DNA from 3 places in the Kitasatospora sp. NPDC051914 genome. Region 3 is predicted to be linked to each of the others. Evidence: riboswitches for the same ligand, from Rfam matches in the RefSeq annotation. Region 3 holds a riboswitch; each other region holds the start of a gene.
The links. A riboswitch is a leader RNA that binds a small molecule or an ion and turns the genes downstream of it on or off. The one in region 3 is predicted to bind cobalamin.
Positions count from the first base shown of each region.

Region 1: linked by a shared signal. The riboswitch ahead of AB0M03_RS34775 (cobalamin biosynthesis protein) and the one ahead of AB0M03_RS10260 (CbtB-domain containing protein) in region 3 are both predicted to bind cobalamin.
Region 2: linked by a shared signal. The riboswitch ahead of AB0M03_RS10700 (ribonucleoside-diphosphate reductase subunit alpha) and the one ahead of AB0M03_RS10260 (CbtB-domain containing protein) in region 3 are both predicted to bind cobalamin.

Region 1 covers NZ_JBFAXX010000080.1:6,110-16,212, forward strand. The annotation lists gene AB0M03_RS34770 (cobyric acid synthase) at 1-992, opposite strand, end outside; gene AB0M03_RS34775 (cobalamin biosynthesis protein) at 989-1,966, opposite strand; cobalamin riboswitch at 2,080-2,215, opposite strand; gene AB0M03_RS34780 (helix-turn-helix transcriptional regulator) at 2,421-3,110, shown strand; gene AB0M03_RS34785 (hypothetical protein) at 3,376-4,509, shown strand; gene AB0M03_RS34790 (hypothetical protein) at 4,892-6,226, shown strand; gene AB0M03_RS34795 (CDP-alcohol phosphatidyltransferase family protein) at 6,321-7,145, opposite strand; gene AB0M03_RS34800 (phosphatidylserine decarboxylase) at 7,189-7,836, opposite strand; gene AB0M03_RS34805 (acyl-CoA dehydrogenase family protein) at 8,345-9,547, opposite strand; gene AB0M03_RS34810 (MaoC family dehydratase) at 9,701-10,103, opposite strand, start outside.
Region 2 covers NZ_JBFAXX010000012.1:77,736-87,838, reverse strand. The annotation lists gene AB0M03_RS10735 (lipopolysaccharide biosynthesis protein) at 1-18, opposite strand, end outside; gene AB0M03_RS10730 (glycosyltransferase family 4 protein) at 58-1,200, opposite strand; gene AB0M03_RS10725 (DUF6541 family protein) at 1,197-3,509, opposite strand; gene AB0M03_RS10720 (glycosyltransferase family 4 protein) at 3,506-4,594, opposite strand; gene AB0M03_RS10715 (hypothetical protein) at 4,638-5,150, opposite strand; gene AB0M03_RS10710 (glycosyltransferase family 2 protein) at 5,147-5,914, opposite strand; gene AB0M03_RS10705 (LamG domain-containing protein) at 6,272-7,366, opposite strand; cobalamin riboswitch at 7,534-7,677, shown strand; gene AB0M03_RS10700 (ribonucleoside-diphosphate reductase subunit alpha) at 7,888-10,103, shown strand, end outside.
Region 3 covers NZ_JBFAXX010000011.1:128,577-138,679, forward strand. The annotation lists gene nth (endonuclease III) at 1-692, opposite strand, end outside; gene AB0M03_RS10250 (DUF1963 domain-containing protein) at 1,149-1,790, opposite strand; gene AB0M03_RS10255 (histidine phosphatase family protein) at 2,705-3,265, opposite strand; cobalamin riboswitch at 3,379-3,541, shown strand; gene AB0M03_RS10260 (CbtB-domain containing protein) at 3,574-3,798, shown strand; gene AB0M03_RS10265 (CbtA family protein) at 3,812-4,573, shown strand; gene AB0M03_RS10270 (acetylxylan esterase) at 4,620-5,585, opposite strand; gene AB0M03_RS10275 (glycoside hydrolase family 3 N-terminal domain-containing protein) at 5,708-8,071, opposite strand; gene AB0M03_RS10280 (carbohydrate ABC transporter permease) at 8,077-8,895, opposite strand; gene AB0M03_RS10285 (sugar ABC transporter permease) at 8,895-9,827, opposite strand; gene AB0M03_RS10290 (extracellular solute-binding protein) at 9,846-10,103, opposite strand, start outside.

The sequences.
Region 1 (10,103 bases), on a different contig from region 3:
CCGGCCGCGGCCCGCGCCTGCAGGGCGGTGTCCAGGCCGCGCTCGCGCAGCCAGGCCAGGTCGGCGACGGTCGCCCGGGTACCGGGCAGCACCACCAGGTCGGCGTCGGCCAGCTCCTCCGGCCGGGTCGCCCAGCGCACCAGCACGCCCGGCTCCTGGGCCAGCGCGTCCACGTCGGTGAAGTTCGACAGCCGCGGCAGCCGCACCACGGCCACCCGCAGCACGTCCGCGCCGCGCGGGGCCGCGGTCGGACGGTTCTCCACCGCGGTGGAGAGGTCCAGCGAGTCCTCGGCGTCCAGCCACAGGCCGGGCAGCATCGGCAGCGTGCCCAGCACCGGACGGCCCGTCAGCTCCCGCAGCATCTCCAGGCCCGGCGCCAGCAGCCGGGCGTCCCCGCGGAACTTGTTGACGAACCAGCCCGCCACCAGCGACTGGTCCTGCGCGGACAGCAGCGCCAGCGTGCCGTACATCGCCGCGAACACCCCGCCGCGGTCGATGTCGCCGACCACCACCACCGGCAGGTTCGCGGCCGTGGCCAGGCCCATGTTGGCGATGTCCCGGTCCCGCAGGTTGATCTCGGCGGGGGAGCCGGCGCCCTCGCAGACCACCACCTCGTACCGGCTGCGCAGGTCCGCCAGGCACTCCAGCGCCCGCTCCAGCAGGACGGGCTTGCGCTCGCGGTAGTCCAGCGCCCCGACCTCGGCCACCGGCCTGCCGAGCAGCACCACCTGGCTGCGGCCGTCCGCCCCCGGCTTCAGCAGCACCGGGTTCATCGCCGCCTCGGGCTCCACCCGGGCGGCCTGGGCCTGCATCGCCTGGGCACGGCCGATCTCGGCGCCGTCCGCGGTGACGAAGGAGTTCAGCGACATGTTCTGCGCCTTGAACGGCGCCACCCGCACCCCCTGCCGGGCCAGCCACCGGCAGATCCCCGCCGTGACCACGCTCTTCCCCGCATCCGAGGTCGTCCCCGCCACCAGCAGAGCCTTCGTCACGTGACACTCCCTTGCGAACCGGTGATGGAGGGGACACGGCCGAGTGCGGTGCGTCCGAGGGCGTGGGCGGCCGTCGTCACCGCCAGCGCCAGCACCCCCACGCGGCGGGAGAGCCGGCAGGCGCGCTCGATGTCCGGGACGTCCACCGGCCGGAGTTCGGCGCCGAGGACGGGCCGGTGCTCCACCCTCTCGCCGTACTGCAGGGTGCCGCCGAGCCGCACGCCGAGCCCGCCCGCGAAGGCCGATTCCGCCTGTCCGGCGTTGGGGCTGGGGTGTGACGACCCGTCGCGCCGCCAGACCTTCCAGGCGGCCCGCGGGTGCTCCGCGGCGGCGACCGTCAGCAGCGCGGTCAGCCGGGCACCGGGCCAGCCGGCCACGTCGTCGAGCCGGGCGGAGGCCCAGCCGAAGCGCAGGTGGCGCGGCGAGCGGTGGCCGACCATCGCGTCCAGGGTGTTGACGGCCCGGAAGGCCAGCAGCCCGGGGGTGCCGGCCAGCGCGCCCCAGGTGAGGGCGTTGACCACGGCGTCGGCGGTGTTCTCGGCGACGGACTCGACGACCGCACGGGCGATCTGCTGCCCGTCCAGGGCGCTGGGGTCGCGGCCGCACAGGTGCGGCAGGCGCTCCCGGGCGGCGGCCAGGTCGCCGGCCTCCAGGAAGCGGCCGATCGTCCGGGCCTCGCGGGTGAGGGAGGTACCGCCGAGCACCGTCCAGGCGGAGGCCGCGGCGAGGGCCGACCGTGCCCGGGGGCGCCGCCGCAGGGCGCGGTCGGCGAGGACGGCGCCGGCGGCGACGGTGCCCACGCTCAGGGCGGTGAAGGCGGCTCCGGTGCCCCGGTGGTCGCGCCAGAGCCGGCGCTCCAGGCGGCCGGCCGCGGTGCCGAAAAGGGCGACCGGGTGGCCGCGGCGGGGGTCGGCCAGCGCGGTGTCGGCGAGGTAGCCGGCGACGGCGCCCAGCAGGTAGGGGGAGGGGTTCACACGGGCCACGGCCCGGCTCCCCGGTCGGGGCGCAGCGGTGACCGCTGGGCAGCCTGCATGGCGTGCGTGTCCTCACTCAGGGTCCGCGCCCTGGATCGACGAACCGGCGGCGAGAGTCTCCTGGCTTCCGGGTCGGACACGCGCTCGGGCCTTCCAGCGGCCCTGTCGCGGACCGCCGTGACCATGCAGGTCGAGCGTGCTCCCCGGTGACAGTGGCGGGACCGCGCCGGACTCGCACCGGCTTCCTCTGCATGCCTCCGTATGGCCCCGAGATCCCATCACGCGTCCCGACCGGGAGTCAACAAAGCCTGTGGAGGGGTTGGTCACACACCGTCGCCGTTCCGACCGCCCCGGGCCCCGTACGATCCTCCAGCCCCGGGCCCGGGCGGCGCGCCCCGCTTCGTGCGTTCGGCGAGTGGGTCGGTGCGCGCGGCCGCCCGTACGTTCTTGTCGCATGCGACGCAGACCGTCCTCCCCGCCGCCGGTGCCGTTCTCCCCGCAGGCCGCGCGGGCGCACCGCGCCGGGCTCGGCCTGACCCCGGAGCAGGTCGCCGAGGCCATGGCCGCACACGGCGTCCGGCTGCTGCCCGCCCATGTGGCGGCCTGGGAGGCCGGTGAGCTGCGGCCCTCGGAGGAGGAGTTCGTCGCCCTGTCGAGGGCGCTGTGGTGCCCGCCCGTGCAGCTGATGGGCGTCCGCCCGGCGACCCTCCGCGACTTCCGGCTGTCGCGCGAGCTGACCAGGGAGCAGGCCGCCCGCCGGATCGGGGTCAGTGTGCAGACGTACGCCAGGGCCGAGGACACCGGCCACTGGGACGCCGACGAGGAGCAGAGCCTCGCACTGGCGCACGCACTCGGCCTGACCCTGCGGGCGCTGGTGCACGTGACCGGCCGTCAGGACGAGCTGGAGCTCCTGCTGCGGCAGGTCGTCGACGGCCGCTGGCAGGCCCGGCTGCGGGCGGTGGCCAGGCTCGTGCCCGTCCCGGACCCGGTGCTCGGCGAGGTCCTCGCGGACCTCCAGGACGAGTACCTCGTCCCCGCCCACTGGGGCTCCGCCGTCCCGGACGCCGCCCGCCCCCCGGCCCGCCCGCTCGCCGACCGCTTCTGGGAACTGCTGTCCCGGCCGGGGACGGACGTCCCGGTCTAGGGTGCCCGGGGCTACCACTCAGGGGCGGGGGGAACTGCGCAATTCGGATGCGGGTGTCGTGGCGGCATGGGCCGACCCATGTTCTGTACGGCGGCCCACATCCGAATTGCGCAGTTCTCCCCCAGCCTTCGGCCGGGAGGTGCCCCCACGCGTCCCTGATGGGGCACCCCTGCGCCGCCGCCCGGACGGACCCGTTCGGGTGGCCGCGGTCCGGGGCCGGGCGTGGACTGGGAGCGCCATGTCCAGCCGCCCACCGGGGAGCGCCATGCGTTGGGGAACCGCCGCGATCGTCGCGGCCGCCGCCGTCGGGACGGGGGCCGCCGTGCTGCTGATCGGCCGCCGGGTGTCCGAGCGGGCCGTCCGCCCCGGCTTCGCGGGGATGGGACTGCCGGGCCGCGGCGGCGCCCGCCCCGGCATCCGGGTCCAGGACCTGGCCGCCGACCGGGTCACCCTCACCCGCAGCGTCGAGACCGAGCGCCCCGGCCGCTACGCCCTGGAGTGGGCCGACGGCGGCCACGCCGTGATCGGCGACGTGCTCGCCACGGGCCCGCAGAGCGTCACCCGGCGGCTGCTCGCGACCGGCGCCGGCACGCTGCGCACCGGGACGGAGGTCCGGGTGACCGCCCGTACCGAGATCGGCGACCCGGCCTCCGCGCTCGGCCTGGACTTCACCGAGACCGTCGTCGACGGCGAGCTCGGCCCGATGCCCGCCTGGTACCTGCCGGGCATCCGCGGGGTGTGGGCGATCCTGGTGCACGGCCCCGGCACCGACCGGCAGCAGGCGCTGCCCGTCCTGCCGGTGCTGCACGCGCTGCGCATGCCGGTACTGGTGATCACCCACCGCGGGGACGAGGGCGCCCCGCCCTCCCCGGACGGGCTCGGGCACTTCGGCGAGACCGAGTGGCGGGACGTGGAGTCCGCCGTCCGCTTCGCCCACGGCCACGGCGCCGGCCGGATCGTGCTGTACGGCTGGTCGCTCGGCGCCACGATGGCCCTGCACACGGCGGCCCGCTCGGCCTGGCGCGACTCGCTGGCCGGCCTGGTGCTGGACTCGCCGGTGCTGGACTGGCCCGCCACCGTCCGCCGGGAGGCCGCCCGGGCCGGCGTGCCCGCCCCGCTCGCCGAGCTCGGTGCGCTGGCCGCCGAGGGCCGCTCGGGGGTCGACCTGGCCGGGTTCGCACGGCTCGCGGCCGGCACCGACCTCCAGGTGCCCGCGCTGCTGCTGCACAGCCCGGTGGACGCCGTGGCGCCCTGGTCGGCCTCCGCCCGGCTCGCCGCCCGCCGGGACGACCTGGTGAGCCTGCACGCCGTCCCGGACGGCGCCCACGCCGCCCTGTGGAACGCCGACCCGGACGGCTACGGCGAGGCGCTGCGCCGCTGGCTCACTCCGCTGCTCTGACCGCCGCGCCCGCCGCGCCCGCCGCGGTCCACGGGCCGTCGGTGGGCCTCCGGACCGGGAAACCCGGGGCGTGCTCATGCCAGGTCGGCCGTCGTGGCGACCCGGTTTGGTGGCTGATGCCCGATCTCATCCCCCGTCCGCGGACCGGACCTACGATCGCGCGTAGAACTCGATGTGACAGAAGGCCGGTACACGGGGAAGACTGCTCGGCGTGACGTCTCGGAACCCGCGCGACCGTGATGCCCCGCTCCCGCCCGCGATCCGCACCGGAGCGACGGTGACCCGTCTGCCAGGAGCGGCCCGCCGAGCCGAGAGCACGCCTCCGGGTGGGCCAGTCCGCCGCCGTACCCCCGCGCCCAAGCCGGGCCGCGGCCGGGTGCCGGTGCCGGACGGCTTCCCCGCACCCGCCGAGCTGGCCCCGCTGGCCCGCCGGATGCTCGCCGACGCCGTGCGGATCTCCCGCTGGGCCGGCGAGCTCGGCGAGGTCGACAAACGCGGCGAGCTGCTGCCCGACGACGCCCGGGCCGCCGGGCGTGCCCTCGCGATGACCGTCGGCGCCGCGGCGAAGGCCTGGGGCCAGGCGCTGCTCGTCGGCCTGGTCGAGCTCCGCGACGGCGGTGCCGGGCCCGGCTGGCGGCTCAACGCCTGGGAGCACGACGACGAGGCGGTGATCCGCGGCTGGTCCGCGCTGTTCGACGCCTGGACGCTGCTCGCCCCCGTGCCGCCGGCCGCCATGCGCGGCGTCTTCGCGGTGCTCGCCGGGCAGGCCGTCGACCAGGCGCCGCACCTGCTGTCCTTCCTGCACCTGGTGGACGGGCCGGTCGCCGACAGCGAGCTGCTGGAGCTGCTCCGCCGTGGCCTGGACGAGCGCCGCCACGGCGCCTCCGGCGGCGGCCTCGGCCTCTCCCCGGTGCCGCACGCCGCCTCCGCGATGTCCGCCGTCCGCGGCACCTGCCGGGAGCCGCAGATCGACACCCCCACGACCGCTGCCGACGCCGCAGCCGTCCTCGACTGGATGCTGGACGGCCTGGCCGCCGTCGGCGCCCTGGAGCGCCGCGACGAGGCCGCCGAGCTGTCCCCGCTCGGGCACTGGGCGGTCCGCGCCAAGCTGGAGGAGATCTGCACCGTCGCGCAGACCGCCGCCGGGCACATCGAGCAGAGCGCCATGGAGCTGCTCAGCGCCTGCGCCGAGTACACGCCCGGTCCGGCCCGCGCCGAGTACCGGGCCTGGGTGGCCGCCCGCCCGGTGGACCGCGCGGTGGCCGAGCTGCTCGACGCCGCCCGCGGGGAGGACGCGCTGGTGCGCGGCCTCGCCTTCGAGGCGCTGCGGGTGGCCGGCGGAACCGCCGAGCAGGCGGTCCGCGCGGCCGTCGAGGAGCCCGTGCTGCGGCCCTACGCGCTGCTGTGGCTGGCCGAGCGCTCCGACGAGGGCCCGGTCGCCCCGGCGGACGTGCTGGGTGCGGAGGACGCCGCCTGGCTGTGGGTGGACACCGCGGCGGCCCTGCTCGACCACGGGGACACCGCGCTGCTGGTCCCGCACGTGGAGGGCGCGTCGGCCGGCGAGCCGGTGCGGCTGTTCAACCGGGCCCGGCAGTCCGGCCACCCGCGGGCGGCTTCGGTGCTGACCGCCGTCTCCGGCGTCCACCCCGACCCCGCGGTGGCCCGTGCGGCCCGCCGCTCCGCCTTCAGCGTCCACAACGGCGGCGCGGGGCAGTAGGGGCGAGCGGGAGCCCCCGGTGGGTCCCTGCAGGCATGCAGGACATGCGGAAGGGGCCCGTATCCGAGTCGGATACGGGCCCCTTCCGTGTGGTTCAGCAGCCGCGGGACTCCGCGCGGCGGGCGCGGACGTCGCCGACCTTCTGGCCGACCTTGCGGCGGATCACCAGCATCGGCGCCATCGCGGCGAGCGCGATCTGGGCGGTGGCGCCGATGTGCATCAGCGTGTCGCCGCCGGGCAGACCGGCCGCCCAGGCCGCCAGGCAGCCGATCGAGACGACGATCCAGCAGAGCGTCGCGGTGGCGAGCAGGCCCTGCGGCTTCGGGTACTCGATCCGGCTGACCATCAGGTAGGCCACGCCGAAGATCATCAGCAGACCCGGGACGAACGGCGGGTCGAGGAGCACGATGGCGATCACCGTCATCGCACCCATCGGGCACGGCATGCCCTGGAAGATCCCCGGCCGCATCTTGACGGCCGAGAACCGGGCGAGCCGCAGCACCACCGCCAGCAGGACGGTCAGCGCGATGAACGCCGAGAGCTGCTGGTTGCTGTCCGGCGACACGATGCCCCAGACCGCCACGAAGTAGGCCGGGGCGATGCCGAAGCTGATCAGGTCGGCCAGGTTGTCCAGCTCCGCGCCCAGCGCCGAGGAGCGCAGCTTGCGGGCCACCAGGCCGTCGAACAGGTCGCACATCGAGCCGATCAGCAGCAGCGTGACCGCGGTGGCGGCGCTGTTGCGGTTCGGCGCGGAGGTCTCACCGGTGAGGTGCGGCATCAGGACCCCGGTGGTGATCGAGTAGATCGCCAGGAAGCCGCAGACGGCGTTCCCCAGGGTCAGGAAGTCGGCGGTGGACAGGTGCTGCGGCGAACGGGGCGCCCGCAGCTCGCGGTCGCGCGCCCAGCGGCGGCGCCGCAGCTCCGTCTCCTCCTCGTCTCCGAGGCCGACGAGAGTCTCAGGATCAGTCACGGTCAAGGCGCGTCACCCCGGCGGTGGTCTTCTGGCCGACCTCGACGCCCACCTCGACGCCGGCCGGCAGGTACGTGTCGACGCGGGAGCCGAAACGGATCAGACCGATCCGGTCGCCCTGCTCGACCTTGGTGCCGGCGCTCACGTACGGCACGATGCGGCGGGCCACGGCCCCCGCGATCTGCACCATCTCGATGTCGCCGAGCTCGGTGTCGAAGTGCCAGACGACCCGCTCGTTCTGGTCGCTGTCCTTGTTGAACGCCGGGACGAAGCCGCCGGCGACGTGCTCCACGGACGTCACGGTGCCGGGCAGGGGCGCCCGGTTGACGTGCACGTTGAGCGGGCTCATGAAGATGGCCACCCGGGTCCGGCCGTCCGGCCAGGCGTCGATCGACTGCACCACGCCGTCCGCGGGGGAGATCACTCTGCCGGTGCCGATCTCACGCTCCGGGTCGCGGAAGAACCACAGCATGCCCGCACCGAGGGCGCAGGCCGGGACAGCCGCCAGGGCCCACTTGCCGTTGCGCCGGGTGAGGGCGGTCGTGACGGCGGCGGTGGCCAGGGTCGGGGCGAACCAGGGGGTTGCGCCGCGTGCGATGGTCACGCGCGGGCGGCGACCTGCCGTCGGCGCGGCGAACAGGTCGCCGTCCTGGACGGAGGTGTGAGGGGACGGGCTGATGGGCATCGAAGACCTTAGTCGCGGGGGATCATGGCCGCTGGACGGGGGCCACCGCGGGGATCGGGTACATGGGGACGCTGTCCCGGTGGATGCTATCGGGACCAGGCGGTAGGTGGGCAAGCCGCCTGTTCATGGATATGCCGGGCATGGTGCCAAGCCACGCCTGCTATGTGTACGACCGTAGCCGAGGCGGGGTGTTTCCCAAAGGGTCCGGGCGCAGCGCGTGACCCACGTCTCATCCGGGCCCCGGAGTTCCTGACGGGGCGTCGGCGCCCGGCGCGCCGGCCGTACGCCCCGGGTGGACAGAGGCGGCCGCAGGGCGCGTACCTGCTGGTATGCACCCTACGGCCGCCTCCGGACCTGCCGTACCGCCCCCCTCGGCTGACCAGGCCGTACCGGTGCGGCAGGGGGCCGGGAACGGGCCCGCACGCCCGCGCCCGACCATGCGGAAAGTCGGGGACCGGCCGGCTCAGTCGGCCAGGCGGTACTCCTCGAGCAGGCGGCGACCGACGATCATCTTCTGGATCTCCGCAGTACCTTCACCGATGAGCAGCATCGGGGCCTCGCGGTAGAGGCGCTCGATCTCGTACTCCTTGGAGAAGCCGTAGCCGCCGTGGATGCGGAAGGCGTCCTCCACGACCTCCTTGCAGTACTCGGAGGCGAGGTACTTCGCCATGCCGGCCTCGAGGTCGTTGCGCTCGCCGCTGTCCTTCTTGCGGGCGGCCATCACCATCATCTGGTGCGCGGCCTCGACCTTGGTGGCCATCTCGGCGAGCTTGAACTGGATCGCCTGGTGCTCGGCGATCTTCTTGCCGAAGGTGGTGCGCTGCTGGGCGTAGGAGATGCCCAGCTCGAAGGCGCGGCGGGCGACACCGCAGCCGCGGGCGGCGACGTTGACGCGGCCGACCTCGACGCCGTCCATCATCTGGTAGAAGCCCTTGCCCGGGACGCCGCCGAGGATGCGGTCGGCCGGGATCCGGACGTCCTGCAGCACCAGCTCGGTGGTGTCGACGCCCTTGTAGCCCATCTTCTCGATCTTGCCGGGGACGGTCAGGCCGGGAACCTTCGGGTTCGGGCCGAAGCCGGCCTCCTTCTCGATCAGGAAGGTGGTCATGTTCTTGTACGGGGTGTTGCCGCCCTCGTCGGTCTTGCAGAGGACCGCGACCAGGGTGGAGGTGCCGCCGTTGGTCAGCCACATCTTCTGGCCGTTGAGGACGTAGAACTCGCCGTCCTTGACGCCCTTGGTGGAGATCGCCGCGACGTCGGAGCCGAGGCCCGGCTCGGACATCGAGAAGGCGCCGCGGATCTCGCCGGCCGCCATCTTCGGAAGGAAGTAGTCCTTCTGCTCCTGGGTGCCGTGCGCGTTGATCATGTGCGCGACGATGAAGTGCGTGTTGACGATGCCGGAGACGGACATCCAGCCGCGGGCGATCTCCTCGACCACCAGCGCGTAGGTCAGCAGGGACTCGCCCAGGCCGCCGAACTCCTCGGGGATGGTCAGGCCGAACAGGCCGAGCTGCTTCATCCCCTCGACGATCGCGGTCGGGTACTCGTCCTTGTGCTCCAGCTCGGTCGCGACCGGAATGATCTCCTTGTCGACGAAGTCCCGCACGGTGGCGAGGATGTCCCGCTGGATCTCGGTGAGGCCGTCGGTCTGTGCGAGGCGTCCCATCGTGCGGCTCCCTATCTGAAGGCGTGAGGGTGGGGGGAGGTCGGGGCAAAGCGCGGAAGTCGTTGTCGGGGGCCCTGCCGGCGTGGCTGCGGCAGCAGGGCCCCCGTGCCGGGTGGGGTGAGGCCGATGACGGCGGCCTACCCGTCCGGGGTCTCAGGAAGCAGGAGTCGGGCGGCCGGGCTGCTCGCCGCCGCGCTCCTTGGTGTACGTCTCGGTCGGCACCATCACCTTGCGGCGGAAGATGCAGACGACCGTGCCGTCCTGCTTGTAGCCCTTGGTCTCGACGTAGACGATGCCGCGGTCGTCCTTGGACTTGGACGGCCACTTGTCGAGGACGGTCGTCTCGCCGTAGATGGTGTCGCCGTGGAAGGTCGGGGCGACGTGGCGCAGCGACTCGATCTCCAGGTTGGCGATCGCCTTGCCGGAGACGTCCGGGACGGACATGCCGAGCAGCAGGGAGTAGATGTAGTTGCCCACGACGACGTTCTTGCCGAAGTCCGTCGTCTTCTCCGCATAGTTGGTGTCCATGTGGAGCGGGTGGTGGTTCATGGTGAGC
Region 2 (10,103 bases), on a different contig from region 3:
GCCGCGGCGCCTAGCCACGGGTGCGGGCGCCCGGCCCGGGACGCGGGGTGCGTGGTCTCATGCGCGGTCCCCGTAGTGCTCGACCAGGGCGGCGCTGTGCTCGGGCCAGGAGAAGGCGTCGGTGGCGTACCGGCGGGAGTAGGCGGCCATGCGGGCCCGCAGGCCGGGGTCGGCGGCGAGTTCGGCGAGTGCGGTGCGCAGGCCGGCCTCGTCGCGCGGCAGCAGCCGGACGAGCGTGCGGTCGAGGGCGTAGGGCGCGTAGCCGGGGTCGTCGGTGGTGACCACGGGCAGGCCGGAGGCCATGGCCTCCTGGACGGTGAGCGGGAACCCCTCGGCGGTGGACGGGAGGACGAACAGGTCGCAGGCGCGGTAGGCGTCGGCGAGGTCCTCCGGGGCGAGGGCGCCCAGGGCGTGCACGCCCCGGCGGCCGGCCAGGGCCTGCGAATCGCCGTCGCCGGCGAACACCAGGTCGTAGCCGTCCTCCGGGCGGTGTGCGGCGAGCAGCAGGTCGTAGCCCTTCTTGGGTACCAGGCGGCCGGCGAAGAGGGCGAGGACGCGGTCGGCGGGCAGGCCGAGGCGCTTGCGGGCGTCGGCGCGTTCGGCGGCCGAGGCGGCGGGGCGGAAGAGCGCGGTGTCCACCCCGTTGGCGAGGTGGCGGACGCGCTCGGGGCGGGCGCCCCCGCGGACGGCGAACTCGGCGACGGCGGCGTTGAGAGTGATCACCCGGCGGGCGCGGCGCAACAGGCCGCGGCCGGCGACCGCGTACACGGCGCGCTGGACGGCGCGGACCAGCGCGGAGGGGTGCTCGACCAGGGCGACGTGCTGGGTGAGCACGTGCGGGGTGCGGGTGAGCACGGCGGCGAGTCCGGCGGCCCAGGAGGTGAGGTAGAGGCAGTCGTGGATGTGCACCACGTCGGCCCGGCGGGCGCAGCGCAGCGCGGTGGCGAGCACGCGGGGCGACAGGACGGGGAAGGGCACGCCGGCCCGTTCGGCGCCGTTCCAGGCGGCGATCCGGATCACCCGCACGCCGTCCTCGTCGCGGACGGAGCTGTGGTCGCCGCTGGTCAGCACGGTCACCTCTGCGCCCAGGGCGGCCAGGTGGACGGCCTCTTGGCGGGCGACGTTCTCGATGCCGCCGAGGTGCGGCGGGTAGTAGTGGCTGACCATCAGGACCCGCGGCGTCCCGGTGGGCGTGCTCATCGGTAGATCACCGCTCCCTCACTGCTGTAGATCCGGTTCTTGGTCGCACTCAGCAGTGCCGTCGGATATTTGTAGGTGATGAGGTCCCCACGGTAGAAGACCGTCACCTCACCCTTGCGGACGGTGGTCGTGCCCAGCAGGACGTAGGAGTTGGGCCGGATGACGACCGGCTGGATGTCGCCCTGGGCGGGCCCGGTGATGAAGGTCTGCACCCGGCTGAAGGTGTACCGGTCGGTCTGCAGCAGCTGGGACTTGTCGGAGGCGATCTGCCTCTCCAGCCAGTAGACGGCCATCTCCTCCTCGGCCCGCGGGTAGTAGATGTCGAACGATCGGCCCGCGTTGCTGAGTTGGAGCTGCGCCGGGTACCCGCCGAGCAGTTTGGGCACGACGCCGGTCAGGTCGAGGAAGAGTGCCACGGTGAGGGCGCAGGCGACCGGCACGGTGCGGCGGCCGGCCCAGCGCAGCAGCCACAGGGTGCCGGCGGCGAGGAACGGCGCGTAGAAGAACAGGCCCTGCTGAAAGGCGCGGAGCACGCTGTAGTCCACCGACAGCTGGGGAAGCAGGGTGAACAGGGCGACCATGGCGAGGGCGCCGACGGTGAGGGTGACCTGGTCGCGCAGCGGGCGGAAGAAGCGGCGGCGGGCCCGCAGCACGGCGGCGAATCCGACCAGGACCAGCACCTGCAGGAGGAGTGCCGCGCCTTGGCGGAGGGCTCCGTTGAGCCCGGTGACGCTGATGCCTGCGGTGTCGAGGGCGCTGCCGAGCGCGGTCAGCGGCATGTCCGCCTGGGGCACGGCCCGGGTGCGGTAGCCGTCGACGGACGGCAGCGGGAAGTAGTCGCCGACGGCGCGCTTGGCCTCGGTCGCCTTGACGGTCTCCGCCCGGAACTCGTCCAGTCGCTGCTGGGGGCTCGCCTTGGCGCCGCCGAACAGGCTGTACGCGGTGTCCGAGGAGCCACCCTTGCCCTGACCCGGGTGCAGGACCTCCTGGACGACGGTGCCGAGGGTGGTCTTCAGCTGCACGCTGGTGTGGGTGACCGGTCCGGCCCACACCACGGCGAGCACCGCCGGGACGAGCACCAGCCACCAGGTGACGACCGAGCCGGTGCCGGCCACCCTGGTGCGGCGGCGCTGCCGGGGCCGGGCCCGCAGGGAGGCGAGCCGCCACAGCAGTTCGACGGCGTAGGCGGTGCCGAGGGTGGCCACCACCACGTAGGTGGTCGAGTAGTGCGAGAGCACGCAGCCGACCAGCAGCGCGAGGACGGCCGCCCGCCGGGCGCGCACCGGCCGGCCGCCGTCGGTGAGCACCGCCATGGCGCAGCCCAGCAGCAGGAAGGCGATCTCCTGCCGGCCGAGGAAGGTCATGTCGGTGAAGAAGGTCGGGAAGAGCATGAAGTACGCCGCCGCGAGGAGCGCGACGATCTGCGGCGCCACGTTGCGCACGGCGCGGTGGACGAGCACCGGGGTCAGGGCGAACAGCAGCGGCAGCACGACCTTGAAGACGTACATGCCGGGGATCGCGGTGAGCCGGGTGATGCCCACCGGGAGGAGCGTGATGCTCAGGCAGGCGTTGTAGGCGTCGGGGTAGAGCTCGACGTTCCAGTAGGAGCCGCCGAGGGTGAGCCGGAAGTACTCGTACTCGCGCTGGATGTCGTGTCCGGCGATGCCCCAGCCGCGCAGCGAGTTGAGCAGCAGCAGGGCGGCGGCGGCCACGTACAGCCCGGCTGCCAGCAGCGGCACCGGGTACCGGCGGCGGCGGAGCATCAGCAGCACCAGCAGGCCCGCTATCGCGACCAGTGCCAGCACGCTGACGGTACCGGTGAGCCCGTTGTTGAGCCTGATCGGGCCGGCCACGGACAGCAGCAGGGCGAGCGCGCCGAGGCCGGCCAGGGGTGCCGTTCCCCGGGGGAGGCCGCGGCGGCGGACGATGCCGGCGGGCCGTTCCTCCTCGGGCAGGAAGGCGCCCAGCACGGCCGCGGTCATGGCACTCGCCCCGGCGAGGTTGATCCGGGTGAGCGGGTGGTCCGCTCCGAACAGCGGCAGCAGGGTGTTGACGCCGAGCGCGATCAGCAGGTCGGTGACGACGGCCAGGCCGACGGCGACCATCAGGCTCGCGTCGCGGGAGGAGACCGCCTTGGCGGCGGTGCCGCGCCAGAGCGCCGTGGGGGCGCCGATCAGCAGCCAGAGCCCGGCGGCGGTGAGCACCGCCCCGGGCACCCCGGGCAGCATCTCGACGACGCAGGCCAGGGCACTGCCGAGGACGACGCCGTTGCGTCCGCGGAGGTACGGGAGGAGGGCGCGGGCGGTCACAGGCCGGCCTCGGCGTAGACCTCTTCGACCAGGGCGGCGACCGTCTCCCAGGCGTAGGCCCGGGCGGCGGTGGCGCTCCGTTCGGAGAGCCGGCCGCGCAGCGCCGGGTCGGCGGCGAGCCGGTCGATCGCGGCGGCGAGGGCGGCCGGTTCGGGTGCGGCCAGCAGGCCGGTTCCGGTGAGGAGTTCGCGGTTGCCGGGCACGTCGGTCGCGATCACCGGAAGGGCGGCGGCCATCGCCTCCAGGGCGACCAGCGGCATGCCCTCCCGGTCGGAGGGCAGGACGAAGGCGTCGGCCGCGGCGTACGCGGCGACGAGGTCCTCGCCGTGCAGGCCGCCGGCGAACTCGACCGTTTCCGGGCCGAGTTGCCGGGCTCGGGCCTCCAGCCGGGAGCGCAGTTCGCCGTCGCCGACGATCCGCAGCCGGACGGGCCGCTCGGTCAGGGCCATCGCGTCGAGCAGCCGCGCGACGTTCTTCTGGGCGCTGAGCCGGCCGACGTACAGCAGCCGGAGCGGCCCGGGCTCCGGCGTGCGGACGGGCATGAAGTACTGGCGGCCGACGCCGTTGGGCACGGTGAAGACCCGCTCGGCGGGCACCCGGTAGGTGTCCCGGACGAAGGCGCCCTGGGCGTCGGTCAGCACGATGACGGCGGCGGCGGCCCGCATGACCCGGGCCAGGACGTGCTTCTTGTACGCGGGCAGCAGCCGGCCGAGCCGGCCGGAGGCGTCCACGTCCAGGTGGAAGTGCAGGACGAACCGCTGCCGGCGCAGCCGGGCGGTGAGCGCGACGAGTTCGGGCATCAGGGCGTGCGCGCAGTGCAGGTGCAGCACGGCGCCGCGCGGTGCGCGCAGCAGGGAGACCGGCAGCCCGGGGGCGAGCGCGGTGTGCGCCACCTCCACGGCCCGGTGCCGGCGGACGGCGACCGGTCCGCCGGTGCGCCGTCCGGCGCCGCCGGCGCCCAGCGCGGTGGTGACCACCCGCACCTCGTGGCGCTCGGCCAGCTGGACGGAGAGGTTCTCCACCACGCGTTCGAGGCCGCCGAGGTGGGGCGGGTAGTAGGGGGTGACCTGCAGGATCGTACGCATCAGGGTTCCAGGGCGGCGGCTCGTCGGGGGTGCGTCCGGTGCCTCAGCCATGAGGGGTCTGGGACTTCCCGAAGCGGAAGTACAGGCTCTGCGGGTGGCCGACGAGGGCGACCCGGACGAGGGCGACGTCGGCGTTGGTCTGCAGCTTCGCGACCAGGGGCACCGGCGCGCCGAAGCGGGGGGTGAGGGCCGTGGTGGAGCTGGCCAGGGTCTGCCCGCTCGGCGACTCCAGGGTGACCAGGACCTGGTAGCCGTGGGCGCCCTCGCCGTGGTCGGTGACCGCGATCGGGACGACCACGGTGGAGCCCTCGAAGCCGGGCGAGGCGGTGAAGAACAGTTCGGCGTAGGTCCGGGGACGCTCGGTGAAGGAGTCCAGCAGCACCTCCCGGGTGGCCGGGACGGCCCACAGGGTGCAGGCGACGGCGACCGCCGCGACGGTGCCGGCGAGCACGGCGGGCAGCCGGGACGGCAGGGCTCGCCGCCGCCGCCGTGGGACGGCGGCGACGACCGGCTCCGGCCCGGTCCCGGCCGGGGCTTCCCCGGACCGGATGCTCATACCGCCTCGATGCGTTCGCTGCGCTTCTGCTGGGCGGGGATGCGGGCCTGCCCGGACTCGACGGCGGGCGCCTGGGCGTCGTGCCGCCGGAAGCGGTGGTTGAAGAGCTGGCGGAGGTTGGCCATGCCGTCCGGCAGGGCGTTCAGCTTCACCTCGCCGCCGCGGGTCCGGTACTCGATCGGGACCTCCATGAAGCGGTACCCGGCCGAGGTGGCGGCGTTCTTGATCTCCTGGGAGAAGGCCATGCCTCGGGAGCGCACGTCCAGGCCGTCCCAGATGTACCGCCGGAAGATCCACATGCCGGACTGGGAGTCCCGCAGGCCGTTGCGGAAGAGGGTGCGGCTGAGGGCGCTGAGGGCGTGGTTGGCGACGAAGTGCGAGGCCTTCATGGCGCGCCGGTTGCGGCGGTGCAGGCGATCCGTCGTCATGAACTCCACGTCGTGGTCGACCAGAGTGCGCAACAGGTCCGGCAGGGCGTCGAACGGGTAGGTGCAGTCGGCGTCACCGGTCGCGATGACGTCCCCGGTGGCGACGTCGAACCCGGCCAGGTAGGCGTTCCCGTAACCGCGCTCGGGCTGCAGGACCACCCGGGCGCCCAGGGCACGGGCGACGGCTGCGGTGTCGTCCGTCGAGGCGTTGTCGACGACGACGACCTCGGTCCTCCAGCCGGCGGCGGCGAGTTCCGCCGCCGGGATCGTGCCCATCACCGCCGGGAGGTTTGACGCCTCGTTGAGCGCGGGAATCACGATGGACAGAGTGTTCACGCTCTATTCCCCCTGTAAAGCAACTGCTCGTCCCGCCCCCTCGGGTGAGCGGGCCGGTCCGGGGGTCGGGTGTCGGACGACAGGTCGGGACGGTCCCCGACGGCCTCTCAGGCGGCGGGGCCGGTCCACGGACGACGGCCGGTGTGCGGCCGCCTCCCCTCGCCTGAACTCACCGAGGTTCCGGCCGACCGCGTTCGGACGCCGTCGAACCCAATGCGCCCCCACTCGGCCGAATGCCGCCATCCCCGTTCGCTCGGGCGCCATCTTTTCACACGCCACTCGCCGGTGACACCACGGCATGCGTGAGGCAGGACACGGCCCGACCGGGCCGTGTCCGCGCTGCGGCGTTCCGCCGGCTCAGCCGCCGACGAGCCAGGAACCGGCCGGCTTGGCGCTCAGTCCGGTGCCGCCGGTCTTCAGGCTGGCGACCTGCTGGGGGTTCAGGACCTCGTCCCACACGATGATCCGGCCGATCACCCCGGCCCAGCTGCCGCCCCAGATGCCGTGGTGCCGGCTGCGGCCGAGCTGCAGCGGGCCGGGGCCCGCCCAGATGCCGCCGTTGAGCTTGGCGGTGGCCGCCTGCGCGCCGTTGACGTAGAGCGTGATGCTGTGCTGCCCTGCGTCGTACACGCCGGTGAGCAGCGCCCACTGGCCCACCGTCTGCACGCTGTCCGGGGCCGCCGCCACCACGACGGTGCCGTCCGCGCCCCCGTCGGCGGTCTGCACCCGGAACGCCCAGGCCTTCTTGCCGTTGGCGTCGTCGCGGGCGAGGTCGAAGGAGTACGAAATGCCGTCGCCCTGGCTGATCGCCGTGCGGGAGCCGCCCGGCGCCTCGTTGTAGACCCAGGCGGAGATCGAGAAGCTCTTGGTGACGTCGATCACCTGGTTCGCCGACTGGGCGAAGGAGTTGCCGTTGCTGCGCAGGCGCAGCGCGTATCCGCCCTGGACCTCGCTGACCTGCGCGTCCGGGCCCATCGCGATGTTCGCCTGGCCGGAGCGGTCGGCGAGCAGTTCGGGCTGGCCGGGCACGGTGGGCGAGTTGGCCGAGGCGGTCGAGCCGGAGCCGGACGGGCGCGGGGAGGCGGAGGTGGACGCGCCCGAGGACGGACCGGCCTCCGGGGTGCCGTGCACGCCCTTCATGACGGCCAGTCCGACCGCACCGCCCAGCAGACAGGCGGTCAGCACGATGCCGCCCGTCCAGATCAGCTTCTTGCGGCGCGACCGGGCCTCGTGCTGTTCGGCGAGCGCCTCCCAGTCGGGCATCGCGGTCGCGGGCTGCTGCTGCGGAACGGCCCACTGCTGCTGCGACGGGAAGCCGGGCGGCGTGCCGAAGCCGACCTGCGGCGGGAAGGACTGGGCACCCTGTGCCCCCTGCTCCGCGGGATTCGCCGGTCCCTCTTGGGACCCGGGCTGACCCGTCCAACCGGGCGTGGCCCCCGTACCGTCACTCATGGCCAGAGATCGTAGGCCATGGGGTGCGGCGCAGTCTCGGGTGGTGACCGTTCCGTGAGCACAACGGGTGGGTCAGGGGCGGGTCGGATGTGCACACTGCGCTCACCGGAGTGTGTCCAGCCACGGACGCGACACGCTGCGTGCACAAGATATGGGGGTACATCACGGAGACACCACTACATGTATGCTCACTCTCGCTGTCGACGCAGGGGAACCCGGTGCAAGTCCGGGACTGCCCCGCAACGGTGAGCAGGCCCGTGAACGTCCGGGCCCGCACAGTCCGAGGGCCTGCCGACGGTGTGCCACCGGCTTCCCCGCAGATGCCATGAAGCACAGCTGTACGTCCGGGCCTCGCGGGTGGGCCGGGTGGCGACGCGCGCCTCGACTCGGATCGGGCGTGCCGTTCTGCCCTGCCGCGCGCACGCCCTGACGCACCCCCGGCCCCAGGCCCGCGGGGTACCCGAAGCGTCCGCTGCCGCCACAGGAGAGAGTGCGCCTTGACCGTCGCTGCCTCAGTCACCCTGCCCTCCCAGGGAATCGCCGAGTCCGCCCAGACCGACCCCGGTGCTGCGCTGCTCCGGCTGCTCACCGACCGCAGCACCGACCTCCCCCAGGTGGACCCCGGCCACGTCGCCGCCGCCGCACTGCGCGGCCGTCACGCCGGCTCCGACTTCGCGGAGCTGCGCGGGCTGGCCGTGGAGGCCGCCGCGTCGATGATCGCCGAGGACCCGCAGTACTCGAAGCTCGCGGCCCGCCTGCTGGCGCTGGAGATCCGCGACGAGGCGGTCTCCCAGGGCGCGGTCACCTTCGCCGCCTCGATCGCCGTCGGCCACGCCGAGGGCCTGATCGGCGACACCACCGCGGCCTTCGTGGCCAAGCACGCGGACGCCTTCGACGCCCTGGTCGACCTGCAGGGCGACGACCGCTTCGAGTACTTCGGCCTGCGCACCGTGCAGTCCCGCTACCTGCTGCGCCACCCGATCACCCGCAAGGTGGTCGAGACCCCGCAGTACTTCCTGCTGCGCGTCGCCGCGGGCCTCGCGGTCGGCGACAGCGAGCAGTCGGTGGCCGAGGTGGCGGAGCTGTACCGGCTGATGAGCCGTCTGGAGTACCTGACGTCCTCTCCGACGCTGTTCAACTCCGGCACCAAGCACCCGCAGATGTCCTCCTGCTACCTGCTGGACTCGCCGCTGGACAACCTGGACTCGATCTACAGCCGCTACGCGCAGATCGCCCGGCTGTCCAAGCACGCCGGCGGCATCGGCCTGTCCTACTCGCGCATCCGCTCCCGCGGCAGCCTGATCCGCGGCACCAACGGCCAGTCCAACGGCATCGTGCCGTTCCTGCGCACCCTGGACTCCTCGGTCGCCGCGGTCAACCAGGGCGGCCGCCGCAAGGGCGCCGCCTGCGTGTACCTGGAGACCTGGCACGCCGACATCGAGGAGTTCCTGGAGCTCCGCGACAACACCGGCGAGGAGGCCCGGCGCACCCACAACCTCAACCTGGCGCACTGGATCCCGGACGAGTTCATGCGCCGGGTCAACGCCGACGAGGACTGGTCGCTGTTCTCCCCCGCCGACGTCCCCGAGCTGGTCGACCTGTGGGGCGCCGACTTCGACGAGGCGTACCGCAAGGCCGAGCAGGCCGGCAAGGCCGTCCGCACCATCCCGGCGCAGACCCTGTACGCCCGGATGATGCGCACCCTGGCGCAGACCGGCAACGGCTGGATGACCTTCAAGGACGCCTCCAACCGGGCCGCCAACCAGACCGCGCTGCCCGGCCGCACCGTGCACTCGTCCAACCTGTGCACGGAGATCCTGGAGGTCACCGACGACTCCGAGACGGCCGTCTGCAACCTCGGCTCGGTCAACCTGGGCGCCCACGTCGCCGCCGGCGCCACCGCCGCCGACCTCGTGAACGCGATGGACTGGGAGCGCCTGGACGCCACCGTCCGCACCGCGGTGACCTTCCTCGACCGGGTCATCGACATCAACTTCTACCCGACCACCGAGGCGGGCACGTCCAACTCCCGCTGGCGGCCGGTCGGCCTCGGCGTGATGGGCCTGCAGGACGTCTTCTTCCAGCTGCGGATCGACTTCGACTCCGCCGAGGCGAAGACCCTCTCCACCCTGATCTCCGAGCGCATCATGCTCACCGCCTACGAGCGCTCCGCGGACCTCGCCGAGCAGTTCGGCCGCCACGAGGCGTACGGCGAGACCCGTGCCGCCCGCGGCGAGCTGCACATCGACCACTTCGACGCCGCCGCCCCGCAGTGGACGGAGCGCTGGGACGCGCTGCGCGCCCGGATCGCCGAGACCGGCCTGCGCAACTCGCTGCTGCTGGCGATCGCGCCGACCGCCACCATCGCCTCGATCGCCGGCGTCTACGAGTGCATCGAGCCGCAGGTGTCCAACCTGTTCAAGCGCGAGACGCTCTCCGGCGAGTTCCTCCAGGTCAACCCGTACCTGGTGCGCGAGCTCAAGGAGCTCGGCGTCTGGGACCAGCAGACCCGGGACGCGCTGCGCGAGACCAACGGCTCCGTCCAGGAGCTCAACTGGCTGCCCGCCGAGGTCCGTTCGCTGTACCGCACGGCCTGGGAGCTGCCGCAGCGCGCGCTGATCGACCTGGCCGCGGCCCGCATGCCGTACATCGACCAGAGCCAGTCGCTGAACCTCTTCATGGCCGCGCCCACCATCGGCAAGCTCAGCTCGATGTACGCGTACGCCTGGAAGGTCGG
Region 3 (10,103 bases):
GCGCCGTAGGCGGGGCAGAGCGAGGCGACCGGGCAGGCGCCGCAGGCAGGCTTCTGGGAGTGGCAGACGCGGCGGCCGTGGAAGACCACGCGGTGGGAGAGCATCGTCCACTCGGAGCGGGGGAAGATCCCGGCGACGGCCGCCTCGACCTTCTCCGGGTCCTCCTCCTGCGTCCAGGCGAAGCGGCGGGCGAGCCGGCCGAAGTGGGTGTCGACGGTGATCCCCGGGACACCGAAGGCGTTGCCGAGGACGACGTTGGCGGTCTTCCGGCCGACGCCGGGCAGGGTGACGAGGTCGGCGAGGCGGCCGGGCACCTCGCCGCCGAAGTCGTCGCGCAGTGCGGCGGAGAGGCCGAGCAGGGACTTCGCCTTGTTGCGGAAGAAGCCGGTCGGCCGGATGATCTCCTCCAGCTCCTCGGGGACGGCGGCCGCCATGTCCTCCGGCGTCGGGTACTTCGCGAAGAGCGCCGGGGTGGTCTGGTTGACCCGCAGGTCGGTGGTCTGGGCCGACAGCACGGTCGCCACCAGCAGCTGGAAGGGGTTGTCGAAGTCCAGCTCCGGGTGCGCGTACGGGTACAGCTCCGCGAGCGCCCGGTTGATCCTCCGTGCCCGCCGCACCATCGCCAGGTGGGACTCCGGCTTCTTCGGCCGCGCCGCCCTGGGCCTGACCGTCCGGACCTTGCTCTCTGCCATGCAGGAAGGCTACGCCCCGCGACCGGTCGTGCGGGACCGATTGGCCCGCCGCCGCCACCGGCCGCCGCCGCGGTGTGCGGGCGGCCGCCGAAATCGGGTGACAGGCCATCAGTCCGAGTACTTATGCCTAGTTCTGCATTGCTATGCACTCTGGGGAGAGGGACGGCCATGGCGGTCGCAGGGCCTCGGGGGTACCGCTCGTACACCGCGAACACGGGGCTGAAGGACTCGGCGGACGACTTCGCGCTGGTGGTGTCCGAGGTGCCGGCGGTGTCGGCGGCGGTCTTCACCCGGTCGCACCTCGCCGGGCCGAGGTCGTCGTCCGGATCGACCTCGGCATCGCCGACGGGGAGTTCACGGTGTACGGCTGCGACCTGACCGAGGGCTACGTCCGGCTCAACGCCGGATGCACCACCTGACGCCGGGGCAGCAGCCGGGCCGTCGGTACGGCCGGTATCAGCACTGCCAGAGGAAGGCGCCGCTGCCGCAGGGCTCGCAGGCGAAGGCGTAGGCGCAGCCGCTGCCGAAGTTCATCGCCGTGAGGGAATCCGGGCCCTCCTCCAGCTGGGCGACGAACGCCATCTCCTGCTCGCAGGACGGACAGTCGGGCGTCTGCTCGTACTGGAGCCATTCGGGCTCTCCGCCGAGCCGTCCCAGCGGGGCGGCGGAGTGCGGTGCCAGTCGGGCCCGGGCGTGGTCCCCGCCGGGAGCCGCCCGGTAAGCGACGGCGCGCACCGCACCGAGCAGGCGCGGGTCCCCGTCGTGGTCCGCCGGGAGGTCGGGCAGCGGCAGCGGGCGGACGCCGTCGGCGGGCAGGACCAGCGCCCGATTGCCGCCCGCGTCGGCGCTCCACTCCTGGCAACCGCCGGGGTCGTTCTGGCACATGAACAGCGCGAGCAGGCCCCGGCCCTCCGCGGCCCCGGCGCCGGCCTGCCGGCCGAGGTCGTCGAGCAGGATCTGGGCGAGGAACTGCATCGGCCCGCCGCAGGTCGCGCAGTGCGGCCAGTCCGTCCCGGCCGGGGCCAGCGGCACGCCGCCGGTACGGGTGAGCAGGGCGTCGGGCGCCATCGGGCCGGCGTCGGTCATCAGGATCGTCACGGCTGGCCACGATAGGGCGGGCCACCGACGCCGGCGGTGTCAGCCGGCCGCCGGAACGGCCCCGAGGTCCTTGCAGAGAGCGGTCGGGAAGGCGGGCTCGACGCGCTGCACGGCCGTGCAGCCCGCGCCACCCGCCGAGGTGACCGCCGTCCACCCGGAGGCTGACGCCCGGTAGAACCAGCGGGTGGTACGGGCGTGGCTGTCGCAGCCGGGGCCGGGGTCGCCGCGGGCCGGTCGGCGCCGAGAGGTCGAGGACGAGCCAGTGCCCGTCGCAGCCGCGCACCGTCCAGCCGGTGTGCTGCGGCGAGTCGGCGCCGGTCAGCGCCTGCCGGTACGAATCGGCGGTGCAGCCGGTCGGGGCCGGGCTGCAGCCGAGTTCCCCGCACCGGCGGAGGGCCGGCGGGGTGGCGCCCGCGGCGGTGAAGGAGTGAGTGCCGCCGACCAGGACGGTGCGGTCGCCGACCGGTGCGGGCAGCGGCACCTCGACGGTGGCGGCCTCCGAGCTCGTGCAGCCGGAACTCCGGTCCATGGAGCAGGACTCGAAGGTGATCCGGACATCCACCGCACCGGGGCGGGAGCCCGTCACCTCGCCGGTGAGTCCGCGGGTGCAGTTCTCGGCACCGGACGGGACCTTCACATCGACGACCAGGAAACGGCCGTCGGGCGTGGTGCGGACGGCGTCGACGGCGGAGACCCCCATCACCGTCCACGGGATCTCCGCGGCATCCGGCCGGGTGCCCTGCCCGGTGACGGTGCTGCCGCACCGGCGAGCACAGCGGCCAGCAGCATGGCGAGTAAGGCGGCGAGCAGCGTACGGAGCCCGTTCTTCGGCAGGGCTGCGGGCTGTGCGGCACGCGCGGGCGTCATCGGTCCCCCCGGTTCGATCGTCCGCCGACCACCCTGTCGGCGGCGCGTCAGAGGGGTTCGCCGCAGCGCGCGTTCCATCGACCGGCCCGGCCGCTGAGGTGGGTGGCGGTGAGCGGGCGGACGTCGAGGCGCCGGAAGGCGGCGGCAGGGGCGCCGAGGGCGTGCAGCACGGCGGCGCGGACAGTGTCCGGTTCGACGACGGCGATCAGCGAGGCCGGCTCCTCGGGGAGGCCGTCCAGCCATGCGGCGACCCGGTCGAGCAGCGCCTGCAGCGGCTCGCCGCCGTGCGGGGCGGCCGCCGGGTCGGCGAGCCAGCGGGCGAGGGCCTCCGGCTCGGCCGCGGCGACCTCGTCCAGGGTGCGGCCCCGCCAGCGGCCCACGGCGCAACCGGCCAGGGCGGGTTCGTCGGCGGGCGCAGGCAGGCCGAGCACCTCGGCGGTCTGCCGGCAGCGCGGGGACGGGGAGACCAGCACCCGGCCGGTCGGGCGGAGGGTCCCGGCGGCGCGGGCGGCGGCGCGCAGCCCGTGGTCGTCGAGCGGTGAGCCGTCGTCGAAGCGGGAGGCGCGGGCGGCCTCGCTCATGGCCGCTGAGATCAATGTCACGCGCATGACCACGTCCTCCCCCAACTCCGTCTGCCGGTAGGCGAATCGCCGCCGGTGAGGGGCACGGCCGGGTGCTGCGGCGTGCCGTTGGTGGTGAATGCGCCGTCCGCACGCCCTTGGCGGGCCCTGTCCTTGACGGTACCTTCTTGCCGATGTGCGACGGCACGACGGAAGCCCGGTGGAACTCCGGCACGGTCGCGCCACTGTGTGCCGACGGGTCGCCCCCTGCGGGAGGCGGGCTGTCGGTGAGTCAGACCCACTGCCGTCGACTGTGCACCATCTAGCGGGACGCGAGTTCCCGAGGAGGTCCTGCCATGGCCCAGTCCGCCGCTCCTGCGGTCGTCTCCCCCGTCGGCCAGTCCGCCGCACCGCTCTCCGTCAAGGCGATCCTGCCCTGGGCGGTGTTCTTCGGCATCCTGATGATGACCCTCGTCTACTTCGTCGGCGCCGAGCAGGGCGCCGTCTCCCTCATCGCCGGCGAGGACGTGCACGAGTGGGTGCACGACGGTCGCCACCTGCTCGGCTTCCCCTGCCACTGACGGGACGGGCACCGTGAACAACTCCACACCCGTCAGATCCCTGCTCGTCCGCGGCATGCTGGGCGGGCTGGGCGCAGCCGTGCCCGCCCTGCTGGTCGCCTACCTGCTGGGCGAGCCCCGGGTCGAAGCCGCCATCGCGTACGAGGAGTCGCAGCCCCACACCCACGAGCACGGGGTGGAGCTGGTGAGCCGGTCGATGCAGTCCACGGCCGGCCTCGCCACCGGCATCCTGGTGTTCGGCGTGGCGCTGGGCGGCATCCTCGCCCTGGCGTTCTGCTTCGCGCTGGGCCGGATCGGCCGCTTCGGCCCCCGGGCCACGGCGATGCTGGTCGCCGGCACCGGCCTGGTCGCCGTGTACGTCGTCCCGTTCCTCAAGTACCCGGCCAACCCGCCCGCGGTGGGTGATCCGGAGACCATCGGGCAGCGCACCACGCTGTACTTCCTGATGATGCTGCTGGGTCTGCTGCTGTCGATCGCCGCGGTGATCCTCGGCAAGCGGCTGGCACCGCGTCTGGGCAACTGGAACGCCTCGGTGGCCGCGGTGGCCGCGTTCGCCCTGGCCGTGGGCCTGGCGTACGCGTTCCTGCCGTCGTTCGACGAGGTGCCGGCGGACTTCTCGGCCACCCTGCTGTGGCAGTTCCGGCTGGCGACCCTGGCCGTGCAGGCCACCCTGTGGGTGGGCTTCGGCCTGGTCTTCGGTCACCTCGCCGAGCGCCTGCTGAACCCGAGGCCCGCTGCGGCGGCCGCACCGGATGCGGTGGCCTCGGCAGCCTGACAGGCGATCGAGGGGCGCTGGGGTACCTCCCCAGCGCCCCTCGTGGCTATCCGCCGAGGTGGCGGCGGAGGAAGCGGAGGGCGGCCTCGTCGTCGTCCGGCCCGCCGGCCTCGTGGCCGTTGTAGCGCCAGACGTCGATCTGCTTCGGCCCGGCGTAGGCGTTGTGGGCGGCGAAGACCGTGGACGGCGGGACGACCTGGTCCATCAGGGCCGCGGAGAAGCGGGCCGGGGCGGTGGCACGGGCGGCGAAGTGCACGCCGTCCATGTACGAGAGGGTGCGGTGCACCTGCTCGTCGCGGCCGCGGTGGACGGCGAGGTAGTCGGCGATCTCCCGGAACGGGTGGGCGTCGGTGACGACCACGGCCCGCGGGAAGTCGCAGAGGAACGGCACGTGCGCGACGACCGCGGCGAGGTCGGGAACGAGGCCGGCCGCGGCGAGGGCGGTGCCGCCGCCCTGGCTGTTCCCCATGACGGCGACCCGGTCCGGGTCCACGGCGGGCAGGGTGCGTACGGCGTCGACGGCCCGCACGGCGTCGGTGAACAGCCGCCGGTAGTAGTAGCCGTGCGGGTCCTCGATGCCGCGGGTCATCACGCCGGGCACCTGCGGGCCGGCGGGGCCCGAGTCGGGGGTGTCGCCACGGCTCCACACCGAGCCCTGCCCGCGGGTGTCCATCTGCAGGTGGGCGAAGCCGGCGGAGGCCCAGACGAGGTTCTCCAGGACGTGGCCGCGGCCGCCGCCGTAGCCGACGTACTGGACGACCGCGGGCAGCGGTCCTCCGGCTCCGCGCGGGAGCCGCAGCCAGGCCCGGACGGGCTCGCCGGCGTACCCGGGGAAGGTGACGTCGAAGGTGTCGACGGTGGTCAGCCCGGTCGGCACGGGGACGGCGGTGGCCTCGCCGCCCGCAGCCCGGGCCTCGGCGAGGGTCTTCTGCCAGAAGGCGTCGAAGTCGGCGGGCTCGGTCTGGGTGCTGCGGTACGAGCGGAGTTCGTCCTCGGGCAGGTCGGTGAACAACGTCGGCTCCTTCGACGGCGGTGCGGCTGTGCTGTCGGGGTCCACCTGCCCCGGCCCCGGCCGCCGCACTCCGGGAAGCGGGGTCCGGAGTGCAGGAGGCCGGGGCAGGTGGGGTCCGGGGGCTACACCGTGTCGAAGGCGGGGTGCAGCCGGCGGGTGTGGTCGACGGTGCGGACGGGGCCGGTGAGCTCGACGGCCGCGGTGAGCCGCGGGTCGGTGCTGGAGGCCGCGAGGCGGATCTCCAGCGCGCCGGGTTCGACGATCCGGCGGCCGTCGCGCCCGGTGAAGGAGGCCAGGTCGGCGGGGACGGTGACGGTGATCCGGCAGGCCTCGTCCGCTTCGAGCGGCAGCCGCAGGTAGCCGATCAGCCGCTGGACGGGCTGCACCACGGAGGCGACCGGGTCGTGCAGGTAGACCTGCACCACCTCGGTGCCGGCCCGGGCGCCGGTGTTGCGCACGGTCAGCGCCAGCCGGAACTCGCCCGCGGTGTCGGCGCGGTCGTTCTCCACGGCGAGGTCCGACCACTCGAAGGCGGTGTAGGTGAGGCCGTGGCCGAAGCCGTACGCCGGGGTCGGGTCGGTGCTGGAGACGTCGGTGGGGCCGGCGAGGCGGGCGGCCAGGTAGGAGGAGGGCTGGACGCCGGGGCGGCGGGGCACGCTGACCGGCAGCCGGCCGGAGGGGGCGACGCGTCCGCTGAGGACGCCGGCGACGGCGCCGGTGCCCTCCTCTCCGGGGAAGAAGGCCTGCACGATCGCGGACGCCTCGGTGACGGCCCGGCCGAGTGCGTAGGGGCGGCCCGCGAGCAGGGTGACCACCACGGGGGTGCCGGTGTCGAGCAGGGCGTCGAGCAGCTGCTGCTGGACTCCGGGGAGTTCCAGGGACTCGGCGTCGCAGCCCTCGCCGCTGGTGCCGCGGCCGAAGAGGCCGGCCCGGTCGCCGAGGGCGAGCACCACGACGTCAGCGGCGCGGGCGGCGGCCACCGCCTCGGCGAACCCGCTGGTGTCGGCGGTGTCGATGCCGGCGCCGGGCAGGGTGGTGATCTCGCTGTCCGGGAATTCGGCGGCCAGCGTCTCGCGCAGGGTGGGCAGCCGGACGCCGACCGGGGTGTCCGGGTGCTGGCGGCCGACGTGCACGGGGAAGGCGTAGCAGCCGAGCACCGCGGTCGGCTCGTCGGCGTTGGGGCCGACGAGGGCGATCCGGGCGGGCCGGGCGAGCGGCAGGGTGCCGTCGTTGCGGAGCAGGACGACGGCCTGTTCGGCGATCTCCCGGGCGAGTTCGCGGTTGCCGGCCGGGTCGAGGTCGACGGTGCCGCGGAGGGCGGCCGGGTCGCCGAGGTCGGCGCCGGCGAGCACGGCCGGGACGGGCGTCCAGTCGGGGTCGAGCAGGCCGAGTTCGGCCTTCTGGACGAGGACGCGGTGCAGCGCCCGGTCGATCAGCGCCTCGGGGACGCGGCCGTCGGTGACCGCCTCCAGGAGCGGTTCGCCGAAGGTCTTCACGGTGGGCAGTTCGACGTCGACGCCGGCGGCGAGGGCGGCGCCGGCGGCCTCCGCCCAGTCGCCCGCGACGCCGTGCAGGGTCTTGAGGAAGCCGATGCCGAAGTAGTCGGCGACCACGGTGCCGGTGAATCCCCAGGTGTCGCGGAGGAGTTCGGTGAGCAGGCGGTCGTCGGCGGCGGACGGCACGCCGTCGGTGTCGGTGTAGGCGTGCATCACGGACCGGACACCGCCCTCACGGACGGCCATCTCGAACGGCGGCAGGATGACGTCGGCGCGTTCCCGGGCGCCCATGCCGACCGGGGCGAGGTTGCGGCCGGCGCGGGAGGCGGAGTAGCCGGCGAAATGCTTGAGGGTGGCGACGATCCCGGCGGACTCCAGGCCCTGCACGTACGCGGTGCCGACGGTGCCGACCAGGTACGGGTCCTCGCCGGCGGTCTCCTCGACGCGGCCCCAGCGGGCGTCGCGGACGACGTCCAGGACGGGCGCCAGGCCCTGGTGGATGCCGACCGAGCGCATGTCGGCGCCGATCGCGGCGGCCATCCGGCGGACCAGCGACGGGTTGAAGGTGGCGCCCCAGGAGAGCGGCACGGGATAGGCGGTGGCCTTCCAGGCGGCGAAGCCGGCCAGGCACTCCTCGTGGGCGACGGCCGGGATGCCGAACCGGTTGGCGGCGGCGATCCGCTGCTGGGTGCGCAGCAGGGAGAGCGCGCCGGTCGCCGGGTCGACGGGGGCGGTGCCGAACGGCCGGGTGAGCTGCCCGAGTCCGTGCGGCAGCAGCCCGTCGAGGTCGGCCGCGGGCTCCATCTCGTTCTGGTACGGGGCGACTTCGCCGCCCTCGTCGGAGGCGCCCACCCAGACGCCGAACAGCTGGGCGATCTTCTCCCGGAGGGTCATCTCGGCGATCAGCGCGTCCGCCCGGGCCTGCGGGTCCAGGGCGGTGTCGTGCCAGGCGGGGACGGAGGAAGCGGTCTCTACGGCCAGGTTCACGATGTCGGTCACTTTCCTCCGACGCCCATGAGCCCCTGGACGAGGGCGCGGCGGGCGAACAGGTAGACGAGCAGGATCGGGATCATGGACAGCACGACGGCCGCCAGCAGCCCGGGGACGTTGATGCCGTACTGGGTCTGGAAGTCGTAGAGGCCGAGGGTGATCACCTTGGTCTCGTTCGACTGGGTCAGCACGAGCGGGAAGAGGAACCCGTTCCAGGCCTGGAGGGCCGAGAAGACGGTGATGGTGGAGAGCCCGCCCTTGGAGAGCGGCAGCACCAGCTGGACGAAGACCCGCCAGGGGGCGGCGCCGTCCATCGCCATCGCCTCGTACAGCTCGGGGGTGATGTCGCGCATCACTCCGGTGAGGACGAGGGCGCAGACCGGGAGCGAGAACGCCGCGGTCGGCAGGATGACGCCGATGAGGTTGTCGTAGAGGCCGGCCTTGCTGATGACGTAGAACATCGGCACGATCACGGCCTGCGCGGGGATGGCGAGGCCGAGCAGGAACAGCCGGAACACCAGGGTGGTCGTCCGGCCGCGGCTGCGCACGATGGCGTACGACAGCGGCGGCACGACGAGCAGCACGATGGCGACCACGCTGACCGTGACGACGACCGTGTTGAGGAAGTACTGGCCGAAGCCGCCCTCGAGGTCGTCCAGGTAGTTCTGCAGGGTCAGGTGCCGGGGCAGTCCGAGCGGGCCGCTCTGCGCGTAGTCGGAGCGGCTCTGCAGGGTGGCGGCCAGCATGGTGTACAGCGGCAGGCCGACGACGAACAGCCAGACCAGCGAGCCGAATCCGGCCAGGATGTTGGGTCGTTGCCTCATCACAGGCCCTCCGAGGTGCTGCGCATCCGGTCGTAGCCGGAGAGCCGGACGACGGCGAGCGAGATGACGGTGGCCACCAGGACGAGCAGCAGGGCGACGGCCGAGCCGGTGCCGAAGTCGAAGCCCTTGAAGGCCTTTTGGTACATGTAGTAGGCGCTGATGGTGGTGTCGGTGCCGGGCCCGCCCTGGGTGAGGATGAGCACGGTGTCGAAGGTGGTGAGGCCGCCGACCACCATGAGGATCACCGAGGTGATGATCGCGTTGCGCAGCTGCGGCAGCGTGATGTGGAAGAACTGCCGTACGGTGCCGGCCCCGTCGATCGCGGCGGCCTGGTAGAGCACCTGCGGGACGGCCCGGGCCGCGCCCTGGTAGATCAGGGTGTGGAACGGGGTGAACTGCCAGGCACCGACGAGCACCAGCACCCCGATCGCCCCGGTCTGCGTGCCGAACAGGTTGCCGTCGCCGAACAGCCACTGGGCCTCGGCGGGGACGCCGAAGTTCGGGTCGAGCAGGGCCCGCCACAGCACCGAGACGGCGGTGGCGGAGAGCAGCAGCGGCACGAAGTAGATCGCCGACAGCACCGCCCGGTTGCGCTGGTGCCCGGCCGCCCAGACCCCGAGCAGGATGCTGATCGGGGTCTGGACGGCCACGCCGAGCAGGGTGAGCAGCAGGCTCAGCCACAGGCTCTTGACCATCACGGGGTCGTCGAACAGCCGGTTCCAGTTGTCGAGTCCGGCGAACTCCGGCGAGCCGAGGCCGTTCCAGCGGGTGAACGAGAGCACGGCGACCAGGACGAGCGGAACGATCGCGAAGAGGACGAAGAAGACCGTGGCGGGGAGCGCCCAGGCGAAGCCCGGGCGGGTCACCGCGGTGCCCGCCCGGCTCGCCGGTCGGCGCCGTGTCACGGCCCCGGTGGCAAGAGTTGTGGTCATGGTGCGGCCCGTCTGGTGTCAGGAGTTCGGCAGGGCCTGCATGGCCTTGATGAAGCCGTTCTCGTCGATCTGGCCGTTGAAGAACTGCTGGACGGCCTGGTGGATGGGCGTGATCGCGGCCGGCGGGTACGCCTGGTCCCAGGACAGCTGGAACGAGGGCGCGGCCTTCACCAGGTCGAACTGGAAGGTGGAGTAGGCCGGGTTGGCGGCGCTGCTGAGGAACTTGGGCGTGTTGGTGGTGGTCGGCAGGTTGCCGATCGCCAGCTGCCCCTGCAC